DNA from 3 places in the Spongiactinospora sp. 9N601 genome. Region 2 is predicted to be linked to each of the others. Evidence: riboswitches for the same ligand, from Rfam matches in the RefSeq annotation. Region 2 holds a riboswitch; each other region holds the start of a gene.
The links. Region 2 has a riboswitch for cobalamin ahead of ACH34R_RS35755 (ABC transporter substrate-binding protein). Riboswitches for the same ligand answer to the same signal wherever they lie in the genome.
Positions count from the first base shown of each region.

Region 1: another riboswitch for cobalamin. It lies ahead of ACH34R_RS11855 (putative cobaltochelatase); the one in region 2 lies ahead of ACH34R_RS35755 (ABC transporter substrate-binding protein).
Region 3: another riboswitch for cobalamin. It lies ahead of cobN (cobaltochelatase subunit CobN); the one in region 2 lies ahead of ACH34R_RS35755 (ABC transporter substrate-binding protein).

Region 1 is NZ_JBIRBB010000004.1:443,739-448,251, reverse strand. It holds gene ACH34R_RS11865 (GNAT family N-acetyltransferase) at 1-265, shown strand, start outside; gene cutA (divalent-cation tolerance protein CutA) at 327-644, opposite strand; cobalamin riboswitch at 1,518-1,651, shown strand; gene ACH34R_RS11855 (putative cobaltochelatase) at 1,722-3,824, shown strand; gene cobO (cob(I)yrinic acid a,c-diamide adenosyltransferase) at 3,830-4,432, shown strand; gene ACH34R_RS11845 (cobyrinate a,c-diamide synthase) at 4,426-4,513, shown strand, end outside.
Region 2 is NZ_JBIRBB010000019.1:105,597-110,109, forward strand. It holds gene ACH34R_RS35745 (class I SAM-dependent methyltransferase) at 1-18, shown strand, start outside; gene ACH34R_RS35750 (alpha/beta hydrolase) at 23-1,840, opposite strand; cobalamin riboswitch at 1,908-2,102, shown strand; gene ACH34R_RS35755 (ABC transporter substrate-binding protein) at 2,289-3,284, shown strand; gene ACH34R_RS35760 (FecCD family ABC transporter permease) at 3,281-4,378, shown strand; gene ACH34R_RS35765 (ABC transporter ATP-binding protein) at 4,375-4,513, shown strand, end outside.
Region 3 is NZ_JBIRBB010000004.1:437,739-442,251, reverse strand. It holds gene cobN (cobaltochelatase subunit CobN) at 1-3,293, opposite strand, end outside; cobalamin riboswitch at 3,328-3,517, opposite strand; gene ACH34R_RS11835 (precorrin-3B synthase) at 3,530-4,513, shown strand, end outside.

The DNA of each region.
Region 1 (4,513 bases), on a different contig from region 2:
GGGCATGCGACGCGAAGACGGGCACCGCACCTTCGGGTTGATGGAACTCGCCGTACGCCCACAGTGGCGCAGGCGCGGGGTCGCACGTCTGCTTCACGGCGCGCTGCTCGATGGAACAGGCGCTGAGCGCGTGATCCTCAACGTTCACCCAGCGGCGGTCGCAGCGACGGCGGCTTACCGATCATGGGGATACCGCCGGGTAGGCGCGACGCGGCCATCGGCGGGCGCGGATCGTCACGACGTCATGCTGCTTGAGCTGCGGTGATACCCCCCCCAAACGCCGACTGGATCGCTACGGCGAACGTCTAAATTGCGGAAAAGCCCGGCTATACGGTCGTTCGACGTAGCCACTCCAGGTAGGTGGTCGATCCGCCGTCGATCGATGTGAACGTGACTTCCGGGTTGTCCCATGGATGGCGCTCCACGAGGTGAGCTTCGAGCGCCGGATAGCTTTCCCGGGTCGACTTGAGCACGACTTGCCATTCCTCGGCCTCACCGAGCTCGCCTTGATGCCAGAACACCGAAATCGCCGGGCCGAATACCTGACCCGAGGCGGCAAGCTTCGACTCGACCGCTGAACGGAGGAGGGCCAAGGCGGCGTCCCGGCCGGCTGTGGTCGTCGACACCTGAACAAAGTCCGTCATGCTGGAACTCTAGATCTCTGCCCAACAAGCGGCTGTCCTCCCCTGAGGGCACCGCGTACAAGTATGGCCTGCACCTTCAGTGATGTCCGGGCAATGGAGGATCTTGCGGGGTGTACTGAATAGGTGCCACAAGCTGCTCAAGCGTGATGTCTGCCGCTGTCCTTCATCTCAAGGTGGACATCCCGCCGCTATTAGGAGAGATGCGGGGTGCGCAGCGTTGTCCACAGGCTGTGCATGTCTGACCGGCGTGCCCGTCACCATCCTTCGCTTTGGGCGCTGACCGTACGCCGTACACAGTGTGGGTGCAGCGAAGGTCACGGGGCCGTTGGAAGTGAGGATTCCCAGTAGAGAGCGGGATACGAACATGCCGGTGGCGCAAGCGTCGGGCGAAGCCCGACATCAAGAACACGACTGAGCGAAGCGAAGGCCATTGAGCGCGCGACAGCGCGGCCCCGCCGAAGGCGGGGAATCGGCCCGGGAGGGGCGATTGTTACGGCGGGAAGCGGCCAACGGTGGGGGGGTTTGGAAGAAGGCCGTTTAGCCGGTGCCTGGTACGGCGAGTAGGCAGGGCGCACGCGAAGGGCCGGGCACAGGGCGTTACCGAGCACGGCGGGGCGGCGAGAGACGGCTTGCCGTACGTCGGGCGAAGCCCGACATAGAGAACACGGCTGAGCGAAGCGAAGGCGATTGAGCGCGCGACAGCGCGGCCCCGCCGAAGGCGGGGGCATCGCCCCGGAGGGGGCTACGTCGGGCGAAGCCCGACATAGAGAACACGACTGAGCGAAGCGAAGGCCAGTGAGCGCGCGACAGCGCGGCCCGGCCGGAGGCGGGGGTGGGGGGCGTCGGGGGTGTGTCGTGTATTGACGCGAACGGGAGGAAAGGATACGTTCCGGTAGATTTCACGGTCGTCCAAGGGAAATCCGGTGAGATGCCGGTGCGGACGCGCCACTGTATCCGGGACGTCGAACGATCCCGGGAGCCAGGTCGCTTGGTGGCCGTGACCTCGTCAGCGGGACGCGTCATCCCAAGGAGGCCGAACATGCGCGCAGTGACCACGCCCACAAGCTCCCCGACCTGATGGTCGCCTATCCGTTCAGCGCCGTGGTCGGGCTCGACGACCTGAAGCTGGCGCTGGTGCTCAACGCGGTCTCCCCCCGCGTCGGCGGCGTGCTCGTGCGCGGCGAGAAGGGCACCGCCAAGTCCACGATCGTACGCGCCCTCGCCGCCCAGCTCCCGGCCGTCGTGGTGGTGCCCGGCTGCCGGTTCGCCTGCGACCCGGCCGCGCCCGACCCCGACTGCCCGGACGGCCCGCACGATCCCGCAGCGGAGGGCGTCCGCCGCCCGGCCGCCCTGGTGGAACTGCCGGTCGGCGCGTCGGAGGACCGCCTGGCCGGTTCGCTGGACGTCGAGCGGGCGCTGACCGAGGGGGTCAAGGCGTTCGAGCCGGGCCTGCTGGCGGCGGCGCACCGGGGCGTCCTGTACGTGGACGAGGTGAACCTGCTCCACGATCACCTCGTTGACCTGCTGCTGGACGCGGCGGCGCTCGGCACCTGCTACGTCGAACGCGAGTCGGTGTCGGTACGGCACGCGGCCCGGTTCCTGCTGGTCGGCACCATGAACCCGGAGGAGGGCGAGCTGCGCCCGCAGCTCCTGGACCGGTTCGGGCTGACCGTCGAGGTCAGGGCCTCGCGCGACCCCGGCGAACGGGCCGAGGTGGTACGCCGCAGGCTCGCCTTCGACGCCGACCCGCACGCGTTCGCGGCCCGCTGGGCGGCGGAGGAGTCGGCGCTGGCGGAGCGGATCGCCGCGGCCCGGGACAGGCTTACCGGAGTACGGCTGCCGGACGCCCGGCTGCGGCAGATCGCCGAGGTGTGCGCGGGCTTCGAGGTGGACGGCCTGCGGGCCGACCTGGTGACGGCGAACGCGGCGGTCGCGCACGCGGCATGGCGGGGGCGGGACGCGGTGACCGTCGAGGACGTACGCGCGGCGGCCCGGCTGTCGCTGCCGCACCGGCGGCGGCGTGACCCGTTCGACGCGCCGGGATTGGACGAGGCCCTGCTGGACGAACTGCTGGACCGTACGTCCAGGGACGAGGGCGACGAGGGCCCAGAGGACGACCCGCCGGGCGGCGGCCCCGAAGGTGGCCAGGACCCGGACCGGCCGCAGGATGCAGGACCGGGCCAGGAGAACGGGCGCGGGGATTCCCAAGAGCAGGAGGACGGACGCCGGGATTCCCAGGAACAGAAGAATGGGCGCGGGGATTCCGGGGCGACAGGTTCCCATTACCCAGAGCCCGCAAGGCCGGGTTCCGGCGAAGCGGAGGCCGGGGAGGTGGACTCTGGGGAGCCGGACGCGGGGGCGGACTCTCCGGAGGCGAGGGCGCAGGAGCAGGTGGCCGAGGTGGCCGCGCCGTACCGGGTGCCGTTGCTGGCCGCCCCCGGCGTCGGCGCCGGCGCGGCCGGACGCCGTTCACGATCAAGGTCCGCGCACGGCCGCGGCACCGGTTCCCGCCGCCCGCGCGGCACCCAGGTCCACGACCTGCACATCGCGGCCACCGTACTGGCCGCCGCCCCCCACCAGCACGACCGCGGACGCGCCGGCCCCGGCCTGGTCCTACGCGCCGACGACCTGCGCGAGGTCGTACGCGAGGGCCGGGAGGGCAACCTGGTCCTGTTCGTCGTGGACGCCAGCGGCTCGATGGCCGCCCGCCGCCGGATGACCGCCGTCAAGACCGCCGTACTCAGCCTCCTCCTCGACGCCTACCAGCGGCGCGACAAGATCGGCCTGGTCACCTTCAGGGGCACCGAAGCCACGGTCGCGCTGCCCCCGACCTCCTCGGTGGAGGCGGGCGCGGCCCGGCTGCGCTCACTGCCCACCGGCGGACGCACGCCGCTCGCGGCCGGGCTGGCCCGCGCCGCCGAGGTCCTGCGCGTGGAGAAGCTGCGCGACCCGGCCAGGCGTCCGCTGCTGGTGCTGGTCACCGACGGCCGCGCCACCACGAACGGCAACGACGTGGACCGCGCCGCCGACCTTCTGAAGGGCACCGCCGCCGTGGTCGTGGACTGCGAGAGCGGCCCGGTACGGCTGGGCCTCGCCGTACGGCTGGCGGCCCGCCTGAACGCCCGCCTCCTCCCCATAGAAGCCCTGGCCGAACTAGGCCACCACAGAAAGGCGAGCTGAGAAGCATGCCGCAGGGCAAGCCCGCCGTCATCCCCGACGACGGACTCACCACCAGGCAGCGCCGCACCCGCCCGCTGCTGATCGTTCACACCGGCCCGGGTAAGGGCAAGTCCACCGCCGCCTTCGGCATGGCGCTGCGCGCCTGGAACCAGGGCTGGCCGATCGGGGTGTTCCAGTTCGTGAAGTCCGCCAAGTGGCGGATCGGCGAGGAACGCGCCCTTCGCGTACTCGGCGACAGCCCCGAGGGCGGCCCGGTGACCTGGCACAAGATGGGCGAGGGCTGGTCGTGGATCCAGCGCGCCGGCACCGAGGACGACCACGCCGCCCAGGCCCGCGAGGGCTGGGCGCAGATAAAACGCGACCTGACCAGCGAGACCTACCGCTTCTACGTACTCGACGAGTTCACCTACCCCCTCAAATGGGGCTGGCTGGACCTCACCGACGTCCTGGACACCCTCACCCAACGCCCGGGTGACCAGCACGTCGTGATCACCGGCCGGGACGCCCCCGCCGAACTCATCGAGGCCGCCGACCTCGTCACCGAAATGGGCAAGATCCGCCACCCCATGGACTCCGGACAGAAGGGCCAGAAAGGCATCGAGTGGTAGCCCTGACCACACCCCGCCTGGTCATCGCCGCCCCGGCCTCGGGCAGCGGCAAGACCACGGTGGCCACCGGCCTGATGGCCG
Region 2 (4,513 bases):
GACCGCCCGGCGGGCTGACCGCTCAGACGAAGCTCACGAACCACCACAGCAGCGTCCCGCCCACCACCCCGGCCGCCGCGAGGCGCGGCCACAGGCGCTGCCCGCGCCACCGCCAGACGCCCAGGACCAGCGCGGCGAACAGCGGCGCGACGGCGTACACCAGCCACGCGGGCACGCCCGCCGCGAGTACGGTCTCGTTCGCCGCGACCACGTCGTACAGCCCGTACCCCAGCAGTCCCAGGAAGGAGAGCCCGGCGACCCCCGCGAGCAGCGGCGGCACCGAGCGCCACCCCGACCACCGCAGTGCCGCCGCCCCGACCTGGACCAGCGACACGACCGCGAGGGCGGCGAGCAGCGCGAGCCACCACCACTCGCCGCCGGCCAGCATCCGGTACGGCATCGCGGTGGGCAGCAGCTCCCCCGGGCGGGAGATCCGGTAGGGCGGCACGGCCCGATCGCAGGGGACCGCGGCCGAAGCCGGGTCCGCGACGAACGCCGAGATCGTCGTCCGCCCGCACAGGCTGGACAGGAACACCGCGTGCCCCACCCCGGCGAACTCGGCGAACCGGGCGCGCGGCAGCCGCTCCGCCGCGGGCCGGGCCGTACGGCCCGGCGTCGTCGGGTCCAGCGCGCCGCCGACGACCAGCACCGGCGCGCCGGTGCTCGCCGCCTCGCCCGCCGCGTACGGCAGCCGCCACGCGTCGCACACCGCCCGGTCCACCACCGTGGTGAACAGCCGGGCCGGACGTTCGCGGGCCGCGGGGTCCACCTCGTCCTGGCACTGCACGGCATGGTAGAGACCCAGGGCCCGGGAGGTGAGGGCCGGTCCGGCGGCGTCGGCGAGCGCGCCGAGCAGTTCGTCCCGGCCGCCGGCGAGGGCGTCGATGATCGTGGGCGCGACCGGGACGAAGTCCACCTCGTGCAGCGCCTCGGCGAGGATGGTCATGATGTCCTCACCGGTCAGCCGTACCGTGAGCGGGCCGCCGGTGAGCGGGTCGGTGGTGACCACGCTCGCGGGACGCGCGTCGTACCGGGCGACCATCGCGGCGAACCGCCCCGGCAGGTCCGCCCATGTGGAGGACGCGCCGGGGCCGAGGCCGCGCAGGGTCGCGTCCAGGTTGGCCTGCGCGTCGCCGTACCAGTCCACCTCGGCGGGCAGGAACGAGTCCAGCACCACCGACCGCACCCCTTCGGGATCGGCCGCCGCGGCGGCCAGCATGGAGCGGGTGGAGTAGCTGACCCCGAACAGGTTCCACTTCGGGTAGCCGAGTGCGCGGCGCAGGCCGGCCACGTCGGCGGCGATCTCAGCCGTGGTGTATCCGCGCAGGTCCACCCCCTGACGGGCCAGCCGCTCCCGGCAGGCGTTCGCGCCCCGCGCGATCCCGGCCGTCTCCGCCCGCATCGGCCCGGGCCCGGCGAGCGCGTCGAGCACGCCCCGAGCGATCTCCGGGCAGTCCAGCGCGGGCTCGGACCACCGGCTGCCCCGCTGCTCGATCACCACCACGTCGCGGTCGCGCCCCAGGATCATCTCCGACAGATATCCGGTGAGCTGGATCGATCCAGACCCGGGCCCGCCGCTGGTGTAGACGATGGGGTCGGGCTTGCGATCGGAGGCGGCCGATCGGTGTACCGCGAACCCGACCTTGATCGTCCGGCTCCCGGGCACGTCCCGCCGTTCGGGCACGATCAGAAAGCCGCATCGCGTACCGGCGGGCATCTGAACCGGGCACGCCCGGTCCTCGATCGCGGGCGCGGGCGCGGCGGACGCGGGCGTGGGCGCGGCGGCGACGAACATGATGGCCATGAGCAGGGGGGCGATCAGGGCCCGTGGGGAGATCACAACGCCCCAGGCTAGCGATCGGCCCCCCGGAACGGCGACGCTCCGGCGGCCTGACGCCGGGTGCGTGGTGGAATGACCGGTTTCGTGGGATGATGATGGAAAGGCGAGCGTGGACGAGGAAGCCGGTGTGAATCCGGCGCGGTCCCGCCACTGTGATCGGCGAGCGAGTTCCCACGACGCCACTGCCCCCGCCCGGGGTGGGAAGGCGGGGACGAGCTTCGACCCGAAAGCCAGGAGACTCACGCGGTCGCCTCCTCGATGAACTGGGGCGGATCTCCCCGGAGAGGAGTGGCCGGATGGCCGCTGGGCCGACGGGCGCGCCGCGTGGCGGTGGCGTGCCCTTAACGAGCCCGCGTCCGCCCGGCGGCGACCGGCGTAGTCCGCAGGGTCGTCTCTCTGATCCCGGTGGTTCTGTCCCGCTGCGCAGATTCCGGGAGAGGAACCCTCCATGCCGGGCAGACGTCCCAAGTCCCTGCCACTCGCCCTGTTCGCCGCCTGCGCCGTGCTGCTGGCCGGCTGCGGGGGCGCGCCCGCCGAGGTCGGGGAGGCCGCGCGGGCCCCGGTACCGGCCGGATTCCCGATTACCGTCGACAACTGCGGCGTGCGGACGACCTACGAGCGCCCGCCCCGGCGGGCGGTGTCGCTGAACCAGCACGCCACGGAGGTGCTGCTGGCCCTCGGGCTCGCGCAGTCCATGATCGGCACCGGCTACCTGGACGACCGGGTCCTGCCCGAGTACCAGGCCGCGTACGACGGCGTGAAGGTGCTGTCGGAGAAGTACCCGTCGTTCGAGGCGTTGCTGACCGAAGAGCCCGACTTCGTGTACGGCGGCTTCGCCAGCACCTTCGACGAGAAGGAGGGCCGCGCCAGGAACGCCCTGGCCAAGGCGGGCATCGACACCTACCTCAACATCGAGGAGTGCGCCACCGGCCCGGTGACCATGGCCATGATGGACCAGGAGATCCGCAACGTGGCCCGGATCTTCGGCGTGTCCGGCCGGGCGGAGCCGCTGATCACCCGGCTGCACGCGACCCTCGACGGGGTGAAGGGCAGGCTGGCCGGGGTCGCCCCGGTCAAGCTGTTCGTCTACGACAGCGGCGACAAGACCGCCTTCACGGCGGGCGGGCGCGGCGTCGGCAACGAGATCGTCGAACTGGCCGGAGCCGAGAACGTGTTCTCGGATGTCGGCAAGGCGTGGGGCGACGTGTCGTTCGAGCAGGTGGCCGAGCGCGCGCCGGACTGGATCGTGATCTACGACTACGGCGAGCAGCCGGTGGCCGACAAGAAGCGGTTCCTGCTGTCGAACCCGGCGCTGGCGGACGTTCCGGCGATCAAGGCGCGGCGCTTCGCGGTGCTGCCGCTGTCGTCGGTGGTGCTCGGGGTGCGCGCGCCCGCGGCCGTCGAGTCGCTGGCCCGCCAGATCCACCCCGAACGGTTCCGGTGACCCCCCGCACCGCGCTGGCCGGCCGGGCGGAGGCCGGGCCGCTTGCCGAGCCCGCCCGGCTGCCCGGACGCCGTCCCGGTCTGCCGTATCCGCTGGTGATCGGCCTGCTGGCGGCGCTGCTGTGCGCGGCGGTCACGGCCGGGATCGCGGCCGGGTCGATCCCGCTGCCCCCGGGGCAGGTGTGGGGCATCCTGGCCCACCGGATCCACCCCGCACTGGCCGACCCGTCCTGGTCGGCGGTCCGGGAGACCATCGTGATGGACGTACGGCTGCCGCGCGTGCTGCTCTGCGCGGTGGTCGGGGCGGGCCTTTCGGTGTGCGGGATGGCGTTGCAGGCCCTGGTCCGCAACCCGCTGGCCGATCCGATGCTGCTCGGCGTCTCCTCGGGGGCCACCGTCGGGGCGGTGTGCGTGGTGGTGTTCGGCCTGACCGTCTTCGGGGCGTTCTCGCTGCCGGTCGCCGCGTTCGCCGGGGCGCTGGCCGCGCTGGTGGCGGTCTACTTCCTGGCCAGGTCGGGCGGCCGGATGACCACGATACGGCTGGTGCTGGCGGGGGTGGCCACGGCCGAGGTGCTGTCGGCGGTGGCCGGGTTCCTGGTGGTGACCTCCAGCGATCCGCACAAGACGCAGTCGGCGCTGCGCTGGATGCTGGGCGGGCTGGCGGGCACGACCTGGCCGGTGGTGTGGGCGCCGGCCGGGGCCGTCGTACTGGGCACCGCCGTACTGCTGGGCGTCTCCCGGCCGCTGAACCTGCTGCTGGCCGGGGAGGAGGCCGCCACCGCGCTGGGGCTGGACGTACACCGGTTCAGGGCGGCGCTGTTCGTGCTGGTGGCCATCATGATCGGGACGATCGTCGCGGTCAGCGGGTCGATCGGCTTCGTCGGGCTGATCATGCCGCACGTGGTGCGGCTGCTGATCGGGGCCGACCACCGGCGGGCGCTGCCGGCCACGGCGCTGCTCGGGGCGTCGTTCCTGATCGCGGGCGACCTGTTCGCGCGGACGCTGATCACGCCTGAGGAGATCCCTGTCGGGATCATCACGGCCCTGGTCGGCGGGCCGTTCTTCCTGTGGCTGATGCGGAGGCGGTCGAGATGACGGCGCGGGCGGCGGCGCTGGCCGTACAGGACGTGTGGGTGCGCGCGGGCGGCCGGGACCTCGTGCGCGGGGTGACGCTGGACGTCGCGCCCGGCGAGGTGGTGGGGCTGGCCGGGCCGAACGGCGCGGGCAAGA
Region 3 (4,513 bases), on a different contig from region 2:
AACGCGCCCTTGTAGCCGTGCCTGCGCATCGCGGCCACCCAGCGGGGATTGACGACCCGTGCCCGGAAGATCCGGGAGGTCTCCTCGGAAAGAGTGCGGGTGCGAACCGCATCGGGGCGGGTGCTGTCACCGACGTACGCGGCCGGCGACTTACCGGTCAGCGCCCGTACCGTGGCGACCATCCCGCCGTGGTACTGGAAGTAGTCGTCGGAGTCGGCGATGTCGTGCTCACGCGTGTCCACGTTCTTGGCGGCCACTGCGATCCTGCGGTAGGCGTCCTCCATCTGCGGCCGGGCCGCGACGCCCTCCAGGTCACGCCCGTACGCGTAACCGCCCCACACCGCGTACACCTCCGCGAGGTCGGCGTCGTCCCGCCAGTTGCGGCTGTCGATCAGCGGCAGCAGCCCGGCCCCGTACGCCCCCGGGGCGGACCCGAAGATCCGCATGGTCGCCTGGCGCTCGTCCCCGCCACTCGCCCGGACATGCGCCCGCACGAAATTCTCCCCATCCGTTTCTTCCAGAGAAGCGACCAGCCGTACCGCGTCGTCCAGCATGGCCACCACATGCGGAAACGCGTCCCGGAAGAACCCGCTGATCCGTACCGTCACATCGATACGAGGACGGCCCAGCTCGGCGAGCGGGATCGGCGCGAGCCCGGTCACCCGGCGGGACGCCTCATCCCATTCCGGGCGTACGCCGAGCAGCGCCAGCACCTCCGCCACATCGTCGCCCGCCGTGCGCATCGCGCTGGTCCCCCACACCGAAAGGCCCACCGAACGCGGCCACTCGCCGGTGTCGGCGCGGTAGCGGGCGAGCAGCGAGTCCGCCATGGCCTGCCCGGTCTCCCAGGCCAGCCGGCTGGGCACCGCGCGGGGATCGACGGAGTAGAAGTTGCGGCCGGTCGGCAGCACGTTGACCAGGCCGCGCAGCGGCGAACCGCTCGGCCCGGCCGGGACGTAACCACCGTCGAGCGCGTGCAGCAGGTTGCCGATCTCGTCGGTGGTGCGGGCCAGGCGGGGTACGACCTCGGTCGCGGCGAAGGCCAGCACGCGCATCACCTCGGCGGGAAGTCCGGCGGCGACCTCGGCCGCCGCCTCCGGCCGCCAGCCGCGTTCGTCCATGCCGCTGACCAGGGCGCGCGCGGTCGCCTCGGCGTCGTCCACGGCGGCCAGCCCGGCCGTACCGTCCTCGGCCAGGCCCAGCGCCTCGCGCAGGCCGGGCAGGCTCTCCCGGCCGGACCACATCTGCCGGGCCCGCAGCATGGCCAGCACCAGATCGATCCGCTGCTCCCCGGCCGGGGCCTCGCCGAGCACGTGCAGGCCGTCACGGATCTGCGCGTCCTTGACCTCGCACAGCCAGCCGTCCACGTGCAGGATGAAGTCGTCGAACTCGCTGTCGTGCGGCCGGTCGTCCAGCCCGAGGTCGTGGTCGAGCCGGGCGGCCTGGATCAGCGTCCAGATCTGCGCGCGGATGGCGGGCAGTTTGGCGGGGTCCATCGCGGCGATCGTGGCGTGCTCGTCCAGCAGTTGCTCCAGCCGGGCGATGTCGCCGTAGGTGTCGGCGCGGGCCATCGGCGGCACCAGGTGGTCCACCAGTACGGCGTGCGCCCGCCGCTTGGCCTGGGTGCCCTCCCCCGGGTCGTTCACCAGGAACGGGTAGACCAGCGGCAGATCGCCGATCGCGGCGTCGGTGCCGCAGGCGGCCGACATGCCGGCGGCCTTGCCCGGCAGCCACTCCAGGTTGCCGTGCTTGCCCACATGCACCATCGCGTGCGCGCCGAACTCCGCCGACAGCCACCGGTACGCGGCCAGGTAGTGGTGGCTGGGCGGCAGGTCGGGGTCGTGGTAGATGGCGATCGGGTTCTCCCCGAACCCGCGCGGCGGCTGGACCATCACCACCACGTTCCCGGCGCGCAGCGCGGCGAGCACGATGTCCCCTTCGTGGACGAACAGCTCGCCGGGCGGCGGTCCCCAGTGCCGCTCGATGGCCTCCCGCAGGTCGCCGGGCAGGGTGCGGTACCAGGTCTCGTAGACGGCGGCGGGGATGCGGACCGGGTTGCCCGCCAGGTGTTCCTCGGTGAGCCAGTCGGGGTCCTGGCCACCGGCCGCGATCAGCGCGTGGATCAGCGCGTCGCCGTCCTGCTCGGCCACGCCGGGGAAGCCTTCGCCCAGGTCGTAGCCCGCTTCGGCCATCCTGGCGAGCAGCCGCACGGTGCTCCTGGGGGTGTCCAGGCCGACCGCGTTGCCGATCCGGGAGTGCTTGGTGGGGTAGGCGGACAGCATCACCACGATCCGCCGCCCGGCGGGCGGGGTGTGCCGGAGCAGGCCGTGCCGTACGGCGATGCCCGCCACCCGCGCGGCCCGCTCGGGGTCGGCGACGTAGACGGTCAGGCCGTCCCGGTCGATCTCCTTGAACGAGAAGGGCACGGTGATGATCCGGCCGTCGAACTCCGGGATCGCCACCTGCGAGGCCGCGTCCAGCGGGGACAGGCCGTCGTCGTTGTCCTCCCAGGCCCGGCGGGTGGAGGTCAGGCAGAGCCCTTGCAGGATCGGTACGTCCAGGGCGGCCAGCGCACCGACGTCCCATGCCTCGTCGTCGCCGCCCGCGCCCGCCGTGGCCGGGCGGGAGCCGCCCGCCGCCAGGACGGTGACCACGAGCGCGTCGGCGGCGCGCAAGGTGTCGATCAGTTCGGGCTCGGCGGTGCGCAGCGAGGAGCAGAAGATCGGCATGGCCTGGCCGCCGGCGTCCTCGATGGCGGTGGCCAGGGCCTCGACGAATCCGGTGTTCCCGGCCATGTGGTGGGCGCGGTAGTACAGGACGCCGATCACGGGGCCGCTCTTGGACCGGGCAACGCGCTCCAAAAGGCCCCAGGTGGGAGCGGGGGCGGGCGGGGCGAATCCGTGGCCGGTCAGCAGCACGGTGTCAGACAGGAAGGCGTGCAGTTCGGCCAGGTTGGCCGGGCCGCCGTGGGCCAGGTAGGCGTGCGCCTCGGCGCAGACGCCGCCGCTGACGGTGGAGAGTTCCATGAGTTCGGCGTCGGGGGCCTGCTCGCCGCCGAGTACGACGACCGGGCGCGGCCCGGCGAGCAGGGCATCCAGCCCTTCCTCCCAGGCCCGCCGCCCGCCGAGCAGGCGGACCACGACGAGGTCGGTGCCCTCCAGCAGCGCGGGCAGGTCGTCCGGGGTCAGCCTGGCCGGGTTGCCCAGCCGGTAGGCCGCGCCACCGGCGCGGGCGCTGAGCAGGTCGGTGTCAGAGGTCGAGAGCAGCAGAACGGTACGGCTGTCGCCAGGCACAGCACGGTCCTCCCTCGGGGTCCTCGCCCCGGTAGCGGGTGTCGCGACGGCAGGAGTCTCCTGGCTCCCGGATCAGCGCTCACCCCGGCCTTCCCACCCGTCGCCGGGCAGTGGCCTTGCGGTTGGGGGTCGCTCCCCGGTCACAGTGGCGGGACCGCGCCGGTTTCACACCGGCTTCCTCCCATTGCCATCGCCTACCGGAAGCCTACGACAGAAGTGGCGTTACCATCCAGATCGTGTCCAAAGCCGACTTTTCTGGCCGCATGCGGCCGGATGCGTGTCCGGGGGCGCTCCAGGTGCACGAGGCGGCCGACGGGCCGCTCGCCCGGGTGCGCCTGCCCGGCGGTGCCATCACGTCCGCCCAGCTCAGCGAGCTGGCGGACGGCGCGGCGGAGCTGGGCGCGGGGGTGATCGAGCTGACCTCCCGGGCCAACGTCCAGGTACGCGGGCTGCGCTCCCCCGCCGCCTTCGCCGAAAAGATCGCCGCCGCCGGCCTGCTGCCGTCGGCGGCCCACGAACGGGTGCGCAACATCGTGGCCTCCCCGCTCGGCGGCCGTCGGACCGGGCTGGACACCCAGCCCGTGGTGGCGGCCCTTGATCGGGAGCTGTGCGCGGTGCCGGAACTGGCGTCCCTGCCGGGCCGCTTCCTGTTCGCGGTGGACGACGGCACCGGAGACGTCCTGAACCTCGGCGCGGACATCGCCTGGAACGGGCGGTTGCTGCTGGCGGGCATGGACGCGGGGCTCACCGCCACCATGGAGGAAGCGCCCGGCCTCATGATCGCCGCCGCCCGCGCGTTCCTGGCCGAACGCACCGACTCCTGGCGCATCGCCGAACTCCCCGACGGCCCGGCCCGCATCGCCCGCCACCTCGGCGGCACGGCGGGGGACTCGCCGGCCGCACCGGAGGGCCGGGAACTCCGGGCCGGACGGATCATCCAACGTGACGGACGGGTGGCGCTGTCGGCGGTCGTACCGCTGGGACGGCTGACGGCCGCCCAGGCGCGGGTGATCACCGGTACGGTACGCCTCACGCCCTGGCGGACCATTGTGCTGCTCGACCTGGACCCCGCCGAGGCCGGCCAGGTCGAACAAGAACTCAACCGGGCCGGCCTGGTCACCGACCCCGCCTCACCGTGGAACGGCGTGAGCGCCTGCACCGGCAGGCCCGGGTGCGCGAAGGCGCTGGCCGACGTGCGGGAGGACGCCCGCCGCTGGGTC